2 regions of the Jeotgalibaca sp. PTS2502 genome follow, and region 1 is predicted to be linked to the other one. Evidence: predicted binding sites of a transcription regulator. Region 1 holds the regulator's gene; the other holds the start of a gene.

Region 1 (7,494 bases):
CAGAACCACTACCAGCAATCGGCTTTATTGCTCATATGGATACAGCTGATTTTGAATCAGCTCATGTTAATCCACAGATTGTAGAAAATTACGACGGTGAAGCAATTATTTTAAATAAAGAAAAAAATATTGTCTTATCACCAGAAGATTTTCCTAACCTAAACAACTACATGGGCCAAGAATTGATCACCACTGATGGAACGACATTACTTGGAGCAGATGACAAGGCAGGAATTGCTGAAATCATGACTGCAATGGAACTTATTCTAGCAGACGACACCATTAAACATGGTGATATTGCAGTTGCCTTTGGTCCAGACGAAGAGATTGGTAGAGGGGCAGATTTGTTTGACGTTGAAGCCTTTAAGTGTGATTTTGCTTATACAATGGATGGCGGTCCTGTCGGGGAACTACAATTTGAAAGCTTTAATGCTGCCCAAGCAGTGGTTACTATTCAAGGTAAAAATGTTCACCCTGGAACAGCTAAAGATACTATGGTAAATGCGATTAGTTTGGCGATGGCTTACAATGCTCAACTGCCAGCTGATGAAGTTCCTGAGCAAACAGATGAACGTCAAGGTTTCTATCACTTACTTGGTATCGAAGGAACAGTTGAAGAAAGCAAAATGGTTTATATTATCCGTGACCATGATCGTGCTCTTTTTGAAGCGAAAAAAGAAAACATGTTAGCTATCGCTGAACGTATGAACAAAACCTTTAAAGAACCGCGTATTACAATTGATATGCACGATTCTTACTACAACATGGGCGAAATTTTAGAAAAAGATATGCGTCCTGTGACGTTAGCAGAGCAAGCAATGAAAGAGTTAGAGATTCAACCAATTATTGAACCAATCCGTGGTGGAACAGATGGTTCTAAGTTAACTTATATGGGATTACCAACACCAAACATTTTTGCCGGCGGTGAGAACTTCCATGGTCGCTATGAATTTATTTCAACGGATGCTATGGTGAAAGCAACTCAAGTCATTGTTGAAATTATTCGTCAAAGCAATCACTATTCTGCTTTATGAGACCGAGTATGATGGGACTGGGCATTGCGTTACTGCTCTTAAATGTTCTTGCTTTTATAATGATGGGAATTGATAAATCCAAAGCTCGAAAAAACCACTACCGCATTTCAGAAAAGACCTTGTTATGGCTAGGTAGCTTATCGGGTGGAATTGGCGGGTTAATTGCGATGAAAGTTTTTCGTCATAAGACAAGACACCGTTATTTTTATGGTTGTTTTGGAATCGGACTACTAGTTTGGCTAATTGTCATCTATTATATTTATTAAAAAGCTGCTTTTGAATTTCGGTTCAAAAGCAGCTTTTCATTTCTGAATTATGTTATAATCATACATTGTATAGAACGGGGGAGTAACAATGAACGGAATCTTGCCACTCTGGAAAGAACGCGGTATGACAAGTCATGATTGCGTTTTTCAATTAAGAAAAATATTAAAAATGAAACGAATTGGCCATACAGGGACACTAGATCCTCAAGTCGATGGTGTGTTACCGATTTGTCTAGGCCCTGCTACTAAAGCGGCAGAATTTATGACAGATATGGGAAAACAATATGAAGGAGAAATCACGATTGGTTTCTCTACAACAACAGAAGATGCCCACGGTGAAGTGGTTGATCAAAAGGCTGTAGAAGGTCTCTTGTCAGAAGAAGAAATTGACCGGCAGATGACGACCTTTATCGGTGAAATCACTCAAATACCACCCATGTATTCGGCAGTGAAAGTTAACGGTAAACGATTGTATGAATATGCAAGAAATGGCGAAACGGTTGAACGCCCTAAACGTAAAGCTAATATCTATCAATTCAAGCGGACAAGTACACCGGTTTATAATTCAGATACCAAAACGGTTTCTTGGACCTTTGCAGTTAGCTGTGGAAAAGGGACTTATGTCAGGACACTTGCTGTTGATCTGGGTGAACGTTTAGGCTATCCTGCTCACATGTCTCAGTTAACACGCACAAAGAGCGGTCCATTTGCTAAAGAGCAATGCTACACGCTTAGTCAAGTGAGACAATTGGCTGAAGAAAACAAAGTTGAAACGATTTTAATGCCTATTGAAGGTGTATTTGACGAGCTACCTGCTTATCATTTAAATGATGAATTATGGCAACGTGTTAAAAATGGCGCTGTTATTGAAAATGAGGCATTTGACAACTTAACGAGCTCGGAACTGATTGCTTTCTATTATGGTGAGAATTTGGTAGCATTGTATGAGAATCATCCAAAGCGAGCAGGATTTAAGAAGCCGAGAAAAATGTTTTTGTCTTCATTCTGAAAAGAGGAAAGAGAGTTAATCATGGAAGTTATTTATTTACATCACCCCTACAAAAAAGAAGAAATTCCGACTGACCGAGTGGTATTAGCATTGGGTTATTTTGATGGCGTTCATATTGGACACCAAGCCGTTATCAATCGAGCTAAAAAAGAAGCCGAGAAAAGAAATTGCAAACTAGCTGTGATGTCATTCAACCAGCACCCAAGCATTGTTTATAAAAAATTGGATGCTGAGACAATGAAATATTTGTCTGTACCAGAACGAAAGATTGAATTAATGACAGGCTTTGGTGTTGATTATTTTTATGTTATCGACTTTACCTATGATTTTGGAACACTAAAACCACAAGAATTTGTTGATGATTATATTATCGGTCTTAATGCCGATGCGATTGTCGCAGGATTCGACTATACTTATGGTCCCAAGACGATTGCTGATATGGCACATTTGCCACAATACGCTAAAAGTCGTTTTGATATTGTTGAAATTAGCCCCCAAGTGGCTGAAAATAAAGAGAAAATTTCCTCAACAAGTATTCGTGAGGCACTTGATACAGGCAATTTAACAAAAGCCAACCAAATGTTGGGGTATACGTACCAATTTGATGGTCGCGTGATGCATGGTGACGCTAGAGGTCGCGAATTAGGTTATCCAACTGCTAATATTAAAATTGGCAAATACATTCGCTTACCCAAAGTCGGAGTCTATGCCGTTTCTATTAAGGTACAGGATAAGTGGTATCGAGGAATGGCATCAATTGGCTACAATATTACCTTTGAAAAAGACCGTGAAAAAACAGTTGAAGTTAATATTTTTGACTTTGATAAGATGATTTACGGTGAAAAAGTAACCGTGCGTTGGCACCATTACTTGAGAGATGAAGTGAAGTTTACAGGTATCGAAGGTTTAATTGAGCAGCTCGATCAAGATAAAATTGATACAGAAACTTACTTTGACAGCCACCCACAACAAATAAGCATTACCTCTGATTCGAGAGCGGAGATGACGGAATGACAGCAGCTTATTTGCATATTCCATTTTGTGACCATATTTGCTTTTACTGTGACTTTAATAAGGTTTTTCTAGAAGGACAACCGGTTGAAGAATACATTGATGCAGTGATTACTGAAATGGCTATTATGAAAGAGCGTCATCCTCAGGAAAAATTGGAAACTTTTTATATTGGTGGAGGAACACCAACGACTCTAACAGCACCACAACTAGACCGCCTTTTAAGTGGTGTTCAGACTCTCTTCCCAATGGATAAGAGGGCTGAGTTTACTGTTGAAGCGAATCCAGAAAGTGCTAGTTTTGAAAAGTTTGCCGTTTTAAAAGAGCACGGCGTTAACCGAATCAGTATGGGTGTTCAATCCTTTGATAATGCTATTTTAAAGCGTATTGGTCGTATTCATACATCTGATCAGGTTTACCGTTGTGTGGATGATGCGAGACGAGCAGGTTTTGAAAACATTAGTATTGATTTGATTTTTAGACTGCCGACGCAAACAATTGAAAGTTTTCAAGAAACACTAACAAAAGCATTGGAATTAGATTTACCACATTATTCCATTTACGCCTTGATTTTAGAAAACAAAACCATTTTCTATAACTTAATGAGACAAGGAAAATTACCATTGCCGAGTGAAGATGATGAAGCAGATATGTTTGAACTTGCTATGGAAACGATGGAAGCGGCAGGGCGCCATCAATATGAGATTTCAAACTACGCTAAACCAGGCTTCCAATCGCAACATAACCTCGCTTATTGGAAAAATAATCACTACTTTGGATTTGGAGCCGGTGCACATGGCTATTTAGGCGATACGCGTTATAACAATCATGGACCTATCCAACATTATCTTGAACCATTACGAGCTAAGCAGTCACCGATTATTTACCAACAATCATTGACTCAGAAAAATAAAATGGAAGAAGAATTCATGTTAGGTCTACGAACGATGAAGGGAGTAGACCGCTCTTTGTTTGAATGTAAATTTGATCAAACAACAGAATCTGTCTACCAAGAGGAATTGGATATGCTCTTAGATCGACAACTCATCAAGATAGAAGACAATCACATTCGCTTAACGAAAAAGGGTGTCTTTTTAGGTAATGAGGTATTTCGATCGTTCTTAAAAGATACTTAAGAAAAGTATGCTTATTTATCAAGCTAATTCTGTTGACAAACATACAGCGTCATGATAAATTTATTTATGGATTAGCACTCTATGTGTTTAAGTGCTAAAGTGAGGTGAATAAATGTTAACGGAAAGACAGTTGATGATATTAAACCAAATTATTAAGCATTATATTGAGTACGGTGAACCAATGGGGTCCAAAACCTTATTGAGCGAGACTAATTTATCGGTGTCGCCTGCGACCATTCGAAACGAAATGATGCGTATTGAAGAATTAGGTTTTCTCAAAAAAACACATGCCTCTTCTGGACGTATACCATCCATTTTAGGCTATCGTCATTATGTTGATTATTTACTTCAGCAAGGGTTGGATAGTTCTTCCGAAGAAAAAATGAGGAAAAAAATCCAACAGTCCATACACTCGCCTTATCAAGAAGCACAAGAAATGGTTGAAAAGTCAGCCCGTATGCTCTCTTATTTGACGAATTATACTGCTCTCAGTATTGGTCCCGAGAAGATTAACAGTAAGTTAACTGGTTTTAGACTTGTACCGGTAACGAGCGGACAGTACATGGCAATCTTGGTGACTGATAAAGGTTACATTGAAAGTAAAATGTTTTCTTTAGGTCGAAACTTTGATTCCAGCAAATTGGAAAAAATCGTTACTATTTTTAACGATGAATTAACTGGTCTAGCCTTAAGCGAGGTTTACAAGAAACTTCAAACGGATATTCCAGCTTTAATCACCAAATATGTCGATTATGAATTAGATTTGTTTGCCATTTTTAAAGACATTATTTCTAAAATGGACAATAATCGCGTTTATGTCGGCGGAGAAATGAATCTCCTTAACTATTTTGACTTTGACCAATTGCAAGATCGTGAAAAAGTCAAATCCCTCTATTCATTAATTCATGAGAGTAGTGAGCTTCGACCATTGTTATTGAATCATTCAAATCGCATCAGTGTTCGAATTGGTACAGAAATGAATAATGAATTGTTGGACAATTTAAGTTTAATTACGGCAACCTATAGTGCAGGTAAGCGAGGTACAGGAATGATTGCCTTACTTGGCCCCACTAACATGCCATATGATGAAATTATTAGAATTATGCGTGTGACAAGTGATGAATTATCCGACAGCATGCAGCAATTCTATGAAGAATAGCAAAGGAGAATCGTCGTGGAAGAAAAAGATAATCTAACTGAAAACGAAGAAGTAGCTGTTGATCAAACAGTTGCAGAAGAGACTATATCTGAGGTTGACAAGCTAACTGAAGAATTAGATCAAATGCAAGATCGCTATTTACGCGTTCAAGCAGAATTAGCTAACATTCAAAAACGTAATGCTAAAGAAAGACAAGACGCTGCGAAATTTCGTTCACAATCTTTAGCAACAGAATTATTAGCGGTTGTTGACAATTTAGAACGTGCTTTAGAGATTGAAGTAGAAGGCGATCAAGCCCTAAACTTCAAAAAAGGCGTGGAAATGGTTTATAACTCAATGCTAGAGGCATTAAAGAGTGAAGGGGTAGAAATCATTGATCCAATTAATGAGCCTTTCGACCCGAATTTCCATATGTCCATTCAGGTTCAAGAACGTGAAGAAGGACAAGAAGCGGATACTGTCGTAGCAGTTGTCCAAAAAGGCTATCGTTTAAAAGAGCGTGTACTTAGACCAGCAATGGTTGTTGTCGCGCAATAATAACCAATAAAATTTTAAATTAGAGGAGATGCTTAACTATGAGTAAAATGATCGGTATTGACTTAGGAACTACAAACTCTGCTGTAGCAGTATTAGAGGGTGGAGAAGCTAAAATTATTCCAAACCCAGAAGGAAACCGTACAACACCATCTGTTGTTTCTTTCAAAAATGGTGAAATCCAAGTAGGTGAGGTTGCAAAACGTCAAGCAATCACAAACCCAAATACTATCAGCTCTGTAAAACGCCATATGGGTGAAGCTGGTTTCAAAGTAGAAGCAGAGGGTAAATCTTATACACCTCAAGAAATTTCTGCTATGACACTACAATACCTAAAGAGCTATGCTGAAGAATACTTAGGTGAAACAGTTGATAAAGCGGTTATTACTGTACCTGCATACTTCAACGATGCACAACGTCAAGCGACAAAAGACGCTGGTAAAATTGCTGGTTTAGAGGTTGAACGTATTGTTAACGAGCCAACAGCTGCAGCTTTAGCTTATGGTCTAGATAAAACAGATAAAGAAGAAAAAATTCTTGTATTTGACCTTGGTGGGGGAACATTCGACGTTTCTATCCTCGAATTAGGAGACGGTGTCTTCGACGTATTAAGTACATCAGGTGATAACAACTTAGGTGGGGATGACTTTGATAACAAAATCATTGCTTACATGGTTGAAGAATTCAAAAAAGAAAACGGCGTTGACTTAGCAAACGATAAAATGGCAAAACAACGTCTAAAAGACGCTGCTGAGAAAGCTAAAAAAGACTTATCAGGTGTAACGTCAACACAAATTAGTTTACCATTTATCACTGCTGGTGCTTCTGGCCCATTGCACTTAGAAATGACATTAACACGTGCTAAATTTGATGAATTGACTCACGATTTAGTAGAACGTACTAAAATTCCTGTACGTCGTGCTATTGAAGATGCTGGTATCAGCCAAAGTGAAATTGACCAAGTTATCTTAGTTGGTGGGTCAACTCGTATCCCATCAGTCGTAGAAGCAGTTCGTCGTGAATCAGGGAAAGAGCCTAACAAATCAGTTAACCCAGATGAAGTAGTTGCAATGGGTGCTGCAATCCAAGGTGGGGTTATTACTGGAGACGTTAAAGATATCGTTCTCCTTGACGTAACACCATTATCACTTGGTATTGAAACAATGGGTGGTGTATTTACGAAACTAATTGACCGTAATACAACAATCCCAACAAGTAAATCACAAGTCTTCTCAACAGCAGCAGACAACCAACCAGCAGTAGACGTACATGTTTTACAAGGCGAGCGTCCAATGGCGGCAGATAACAAAACATTAGGTCGCTTCCAATTAAATGATATTCCTGC
Region 2 (7,494 bases), 700 kb from region 1:
GCTTGTATCGTGCAAATCGTACAAAAGAAGGTCCTCACTCAGTGAGAACCTCCTGTTGTCTTATAGATTTTCTAATTCTAGTGTTAATGATTCCCATTCGTGCAGCAAGTGATCTTGTTTTTCTTGCTGTGCGAGTAGTTGGTCATGTAAGTCTTGTACCTTTTCATGGTCACCAAATACTTCGGGAAGGGTAAGGGCTGTTTCGATTTCCTCAATAGCCACTTCTAATGCTTCTAGTTCTGACTCAGTACTTTCGATGACGCGCGATAGTTTGCGTTCCAACTTAGCCCGTTCTTTATTGGATTGGTAATCTTTTTTCTTCGTATCGGTTTGAGTAGTCGTTGCTAACTCTGCTGCTGCTTCATCGAGAAGCAGTTGGGCGAGCGCAGCTTCTTCTTGTTTCTTCTCGACGTAATAATCGTAATCGCCTAAATAGAGCTTACTACCATCTTCAGATAATTCTAAAATACTCGTTGCAATCCGGTTAATGAAGTAGCGGTCATGCGATACGAATAATAGGGTACCATCGTATTCAATCAAGGCATTTTCCAATACTTCTTTACTGTCGATGTCCAAGTGGTTGGTTGGCTCATCTAGCATCAAAACATTATTCTTTTCCAAGGCTAACTTACACAAAGATAGTCGAGCTCGTTCGCCTCCGCTTAGAGAATAAATGGTTTTGTCAACATCTTCACCGCTAAAGAGGAAGCTTCCTAAAATACTCCTAATTGCTGTTTCATTCATAGTTGGATGCAGATCCCAAATTTCAGAAAGAACGGTTTTATTTTCCGTTAAGTTTTTTTGTTCTTGGTCATAATAGCCGATTTCTAAGTTAGACCCATAATGGATGTCTCCTTTGATAAGTGGTAGTTCCTTGTTAATACTTTTAAGGAGAGTTGACTTACCAATCCCATTTGGTCCGACAATTCCAATGGCTTGATGTTTGCGCAAGTCCATATGAATAGGGGCAGAGAGAATCGTGCTATCATAGCCAATGGCGCCATTTTCTAGAATCATGACGACATTGCCGCTTTCCTTTTCAATGTCAAACGAAAAGCGAGCAGATTTCTCGTCACCTTTTGGTTTTTCGAGTCGAGTCATTTTATCAAGGCGCTTGCGTCGGCTCTGTGCCATTTTAGTAGTTGATGCACGAACTAAATTACGAGCAATATAGTCTTCTAATTTAGCAATTTCGCCTTGTTGTTTTTCGAATTGTTTCATTTCTTGCTCTAATCGGGCTGCTTTTTCTTTTAAGTAAAAGGAATAGTTGCCTTTGTAATAATGGATGCGATTGCGGCTAATTTCATAGACACTGGTAGCGACTTTATCTAAAAAGTAACGGTCATGAGATACGATAAGCAAGGTGCCACGATAAGCGATTAGGTAGTTTTCTAACCAAGCTAATGTATCAATGTCCAAATGGTTAGTTGGCTCGTCCAAAATAAGTAAATCATTTTTTTCGAGTAGGATTTTTGCAAGTGCTAAGCGTGTCTTTTGACCGCCGGAGAGTTGCGAAACAGGTCGTTGGTGGTCTTCCTCGTAAAAACGGAAGCCATGTAGAACGGAACGGATTTCTGACTCGTAGCCGTAAGCATTTTTTTCTTGGATTTCTTGCTGCAAACTATCATAACGTTTTAGAGCAGCTTCAAAGGCTATAGTGTCTTGCATCAACGTTTCATCGGTTAAGGCATGGGCTGCTTCTTCAGCTTCTTTCGTTAGTTTAATAATGGGTTCGAAGACCGACAGCATTTCTTCCCAAATAGTGTTGTCGGAATCAACTGTACTGTATTGGTCTAAGTAACCAATATGGAGATCTTTTTTCTTGGCAATCTTGCCTTCGTCGGTGGGTTCAAAACCAGCTAGTATTTTTAATAAAGTCGATTTACCAGCACCGTTACGGCCGACCAAGGCAATTCTCTCTTGGTCTTGAATGGTAATTTGAATATTTTCAAATAGGACTGCTGAACCGAAGTGACGCGCAAGATTTTGGCCTTGCAATAATATCATAGGTGTATCCTCTTTCTCTATATAATGGTCGTTAAATTGTCAAATAAGAACATGCCATTTCATTTTATCATAGAATTTTAACAAGAGATAGGAACATTAATTGAAAAGCCAATGATTGTGAATAATGTCGCTACTTTTATTTAAAGCTTATGAAAATAAGGGAAACAAAGAATTTTTTTCACAAAAAGATACAAATTAGAGAAAAATACTAGATATTTCACAATGTGGTGCTATAATGTCATTATGTATTAGATTGCTAAGATTATGTGATTATTCTTTTTTATATAGATTTAAAACGTTATGCTGAAAGGGAGCGTTGTAATGTCAACAGAAATACCAAGAGCAACTGCCAGACGGTTGCCAATTTATCACCGTTATTTGAGATATCTGCATAACGCAGGAAAAGCAAGAATTTCATCAAATGAATTAAGTGAAGCTGTCAAGGTGGACAGTGCGACTATCCGTCGTGACTTCTCTTATTTCGGTGCTTTAGGAAAAAGAGGATACGGTTATGATGTGGAGTACCTACTTGATTTCTTCAGCAAAACATTAAATCAAGACCGATTAACAAACGTTGCTCTTATCGGAGTAGGTAATTTAGGTCATGCTTTATTAAATTACAACTTCCACTTGAGCAATAATGTGCGCATCAGTTGTGCTTTTGATGTGAACGAAGAAATTGTTGGCAAAATCGTTAGTGGTGTTCCTGTTTATGATATGTCTGAAATGATTGAACAACTACGCATCCAACAAATCGATGTTGCCATTTTAACAGTCCCTCAAAATGTTGCTCAAAAAGCGACTAATGATTTAACTGAGGCTGGTGTAAAAGGTATCATGAACTTTACTCCGATTCGATTATCAGTTCCAGATGATGTTCGTATTCAAAATGTTGACTTAACGAATGAATTGCAAACATTGATTTATTTCTTAGATAATAATATTTCCTAAATAAAAAACAGTTAAGCCGCGGCTTAACTGTTTTTTATTTAGGATCGATATTTTCCTTGATTTTAAAATACGTATCAAGCATTCTAACGCCGTTAACAATATTATTTGTAGCGAATAGAATACTTAGAATAGCTAAAAAGCCCCAGCCTGATGTGTTGACACTATCAACGGCAAAGTAGACAAATAGCAAACCAAAAACAAATTTCATACCGATTTGGATGAGAATATCTTTTAAAGTCATGAGATTCCTTTCTAAACAAACATAAATAATAAGCGGTTATTGAAACAGCTCAGGGAAATAAAGAGGTAAGCTGGCATAAGCATTCATTAAAGCATGTGCCATGATAGGGGTAAAGATATTATTGGTTTTAAAGTATAAATAGCAAAACCATAATCCTAAAGACCCGTAAACAAGCATATGCCCATCAAAGTGGATAAAGGCGAACAACAATGAGCTGATGACAGCTGATCCGACAATTCCGACACTTGATGAAGAGAGTTGGGCAAAAATCGCTTTTCTAAAGACAAATTCTTCCATGATTGGTGCAAATAAAACAATCATAAAAATTAAGAAAGGATAGTCACTAGCGGTGTCTAACAAGGTTTGTGTATTGACCGATTCAGAAGAGACGTTAAAGACAGCCATTTCAATTAGAGACGTTACAATTTGAAGTACAATTGAGCCGACAAATCCAATTAATCCCCATAACACAATCTTTTTGGTAGGTGCAGATGGTTTATCCGTTAGTTCTGTTGAAGGAGTCCATTCCTTAGTTCGGTTGAGTAAAATCATCCCCATTGTTCCTAAAAAGGCAAATAAAATGGTTAAATTCAAACTCATTTCAATTTGACGATTTTCTGGGAATAAAAACATTAAGGGAAGGGGTAATAGCTGAGCAGCGATGTAAACAAAAATAATTTTAGTCGCTGTAGAAAGTTTCTTTTTCATAAATCTTACCTTTCTGTTAAGGTTAAAAAGCAAGGATGCTTTTTCTTCAATAACGTGAAGTTTAAAGTCTATATGAAAGTATATCACAATTTTAAAAAAAAATAATAGTTTTGTCTTGCATTCACTAGTAGATTTGATTAATATAGAGTCATAGATTAGCACTCTTTGGGTGAGAGTGCTAATTCAAATGATAGATTATGGAGGGATATTTGTGTTAAAACCATTAGGAAACCGCGTTATCATTGAAGTTGCTCAAGAAGAGGAGCAAACAGTCGGAGGGCTGGTGTTACCATCTTCAGCACAAGAAAAATCACAAACGGGTATTGTGATTGCAACGGGCGAAGGAAGAGTAACTGACAACGGTACAAAGATTGACATGGTTGTTAAAGAAGGGGACCGTGTTCTTTTTGAGAAATATTCCGGTACCGAAATTAAATACCAAGGCAAAGATTATCTCGTTATTAAAGAAACAGATGTCGTTGCAATTATTGACTAATTAAATTGATGAGGTGAATAGAATAATGGCTAAAGATATTAAATTTTCTGAAGACGCTCGTGCAGCCTTACTAAGAGGCGTTGATATACTGGCAAATACAGTAAAAGTAACACTTGGACCAAAAGGACGTAACGTTGTTTTAGAGAAAGCATACGGTTCGCCGCTAATTACAAATGATGGTGTTACCATTGCTAAAGAAGTTGAATTAGAAGACCACTTTGAAAATATGGGTGCTAAACTTGTTTCTGAAGTTGCCTCTAAAACAAATGATATTGCTGGAGATGGAACAACAACAGCAACTGTATTAACGCAAGCCATCGTGCGCGAAGGATTGAAAAACGTGACTGCCGGCGCAAACCCAGTTGGTATTCGTCGTGGTATTGAATTAGCAACAAAAGAAGCTGTTGCTGGACTAGCAGAAATTTCTCAAACGGTTAACTCAAAAGAATCAATTGCTCAAGTAGCTGCTGTTTCTTCAGGTTCTCGTGAAGTAGGGGAATTAATTGCTGAAGCAATGGAAAGAGTAGGTAACGACGGCGTTATCACTATCGAAGAGTCAAAAGGAATTGAAACAGAATTAGATGTTGTTGAAGGTATGCAATTTGATCGTGGATACTTGTCACAATACATGGTAACTGACAACGATAAGATGGAAGCAGAACTTGAAAATCCATTTATTCTTATTACTGATCGTAAAATTTCTAACATTCAAGATGTTTTGCCTTTGTTAGAAGAAATTTTAAAAATTGGTCGTCCATTATTAATTATTGCAGACGATGTAGACGGCGAAGCATTACCAACATTAGTATTGAACAAATTACGTGGAACATTCAATGTTGCTGCTGTTAAGGCACCAGGATTTGGTGACCGTCGTAAAGAAATGCTACAAGATATTGCTGTATTAACAGGTGGGACAGTGATTGCTGAAGACCTAGGACTAGAGTTGAAAGATTCAACAATCGAACACTTAGGACATGCAAGCAAAGTTGTCATCACAAAAGATAATACAACAATCGTTGAAGGAGCAGGGGACAAAACTGCAATCGCACAACGCATTGCTCACATTCGCGCCCAAGCAGCAGAAACAACATCAGATTTTGATCGTGAAAAACTACAAGAACGCTTAGCTAAATTAGCAGGTGGGGTAGGGGTTATTAAAGTCGGTGCTGCTACAGAAACAGAATTAAAAGAACGTAAATTGCGTATTGAAGATGCACTTAATGCAACTCGTGCAGCAGTTGAAGAAGGCATTGTAGCTGGTGGTGGTACAGCGCTTGTCAATGTTCAAGCTCGCTTAAGTGCGCTTGAACTAACTGGAGATGAAGCGACTGGTGTTCGTATCGTGGCTCGCGCTTTGGAAGAACCAGTTAGACAAATTGCTGAAAATGCTGGACTAGAAGGTTCTGTTATCGCTGCAAGAATTAAAGGTGAAGAACAAGGCATGGGTTACAACGCAGCAACTGATGAATGGGTAAACATGATTGAAGCTGGAATCGTTGACCCAGCTAAAGTTGTTCGCTCTGCTTTACAAAATGCAGCAAGTGTTGCCGGACTAATCCTTTCAACTGAAAGTGTTGTCGCAGACAAACCTGCTCCAGAAATGCCAGCACCTGGAATGGATCCAGGCATGGGTATGATGTAAGACAAACAAAAAGAGAATGGGCATGCCCATTCTCTTTTTTTGTTGTGTTTTTCGAAAACCCCTGGCTACGCCGGGGGTTCCAAAGAGCTTCAAGCGTGGGGCAAAAAAAACCTCCTTTTATGCTAGAATATGGCTGGTTTCCCGACCGGCACATTCACAATAAAAGGAGGTCGTCCCATGCAGGACAAGAATAGTTTAGCACACAGCAAATGGAGATGTAAGTATCACATTGTTTTTGCCTCAAAATATAGAAGACAAATCATTTATGGAAAGTACCGCCAAAGCATCGGTCAGATTATTCGCGAACTTTGCGAGCGAAAAGCTATGGAAGAAAAAAGTTATTTAATGAATAGAATGAAAAAGCTGTCTGAAGAGGCAGCTTTTTTTGTGTGAAAAAAGTTAGCGCTAACAAATGAAATTTTGTTGCTAATAGATAGAACCGATGATATCGTTTACAAAAAGGGGTGGATTTATTTTGAAACAATTTACTATCATTGTCTTGTCGGTAATCGGTGTACTAACGGCTTGTTCAGATGAGGGTACTCATGATATTACTTCTCAGACTTCTAACGAGCTGGAATTATTAACAACAAAAGAGATTCAGCTTTTACCAGAATATCCAAATCAACAAGATAGTGTTTTATTAACGATTGACGAATCCGTTTATTTCAACGATGCCATTAAAGAAATCACTCTGGATGCGACAGCATTCGGAATTGAAGAACCTATCACAATGGACGAGTCGCTAAATGAAATTAGTTTTGGTGTTGATGATCAGCTTTCACCAGGCGAGAAGACACTTGTGCTAGCTGTGACAGACCAGAATGATCACACCGAACACATCGAAAAAACAATTACTGTAGTAGAGGAAGAGGGGACAGATCGTTCTTTAGCTTTTGATTGGGACGAAGCTCGTATTTATTTTGCTTTAACAGACCGTTTTTATAACGGGGATCCATCCAACGATAATCCCTTTGACGAGGATATTGATTTAGAACACCTTGAGACCTATCACGGTGGTGACTTTCGAGGGTTGATCGAAAAGATGCCGTATTTGCAAGAGTTAGGGATTAATACCTTATGGATAACGCCAATTGTTGATAATATTGATTGGAATGTTAGAGCAGGGGATAATGACAACCAATATGGTTATCATGGCTATTGGGCCAAGGATTTCACACAGTTAGATGAGCATTTAGGCGACTTAGCAACTTTCCACCAACTCATTGAAACGGCTCATGACCATGGCATAAAATTGATGGTTGACGTCGTGTTAAATCATACGGGTTATGGAATGAAGACTGCTGATGGGGATCAATCCATTGCGAATTTTCCGACTAAAGAGGAGCAAATGGTTTTTGACGGGCTGATTCGAACAGAACCCGTTGCCAATCACCAAATTGTAGGTGAGCTATCAGGATTGCCCGATCTACAGACAGAAGAGGCAGA

Evidence for each region. The regulator HrcA, encoded in region 1, represses chaperone genes, less so after heat shock. The targets are predictions, from matches to a motif close to TTAGCACTCNNNNNNNNNGAGTGCTAA.
Region 2: the regulator HrcA is predicted to act here: its motif matches at 4,063-4,089, upstream of groES (co-chaperone GroES).

What each region holds. Positions count from the first base shown of each region.
Region 1 is NZ_CP019433.1:732,146-739,639, reverse strand. Features, by position in the region: gene pepT (peptidase T) at 1-1,034, shown strand, start outside; gene BW721_RS03650 (DUF1294 domain-containing protein) at 1,043-1,300, shown strand; gene truB (tRNA pseudouridine(55) synthase TruB) at 1,389-2,309, shown strand; gene ribF (riboflavin biosynthesis protein RibF) at 2,331-3,323, shown strand; gene hemW (radical SAM family heme chaperone HemW) at 3,320-4,456, shown strand; gene hrcA (heat-inducible transcriptional repressor HrcA) at 4,569-5,615, shown strand; gene grpE (nucleotide exchange factor GrpE) at 5,631-6,152, shown strand; gene dnaK (molecular chaperone DnaK) at 6,191-7,494, shown strand, end outside.
Region 2 is NZ_CP019433.1:1,432,924-1,440,417, reverse strand. Features, by position in the region: gene BW721_RS07010 (ABC-F family ATP-binding cassette domain-containing protein) at 61-2,007, opposite strand; gene BW721_RS07005 (redox-sensing transcriptional repressor Rex) at 2,329-2,958, shown strand; gene BW721_RS07000 (YdiK family protein) at 2,993-3,199, opposite strand; gene BW721_RS06995 (CPBP family intramembrane glutamic endopeptidase) at 3,236-3,907, opposite strand; gene groES (co-chaperone GroES) at 4,119-4,403, shown strand; gene groL (chaperonin GroEL) at 4,429-6,045, shown strand; partial or broken gene BW721_RS06980 (transposase) at 6,223-6,375, shown strand; gene BW721_RS06975 (alpha-amylase family glycosyl hydrolase) at 6,521-7,494, shown strand, end outside.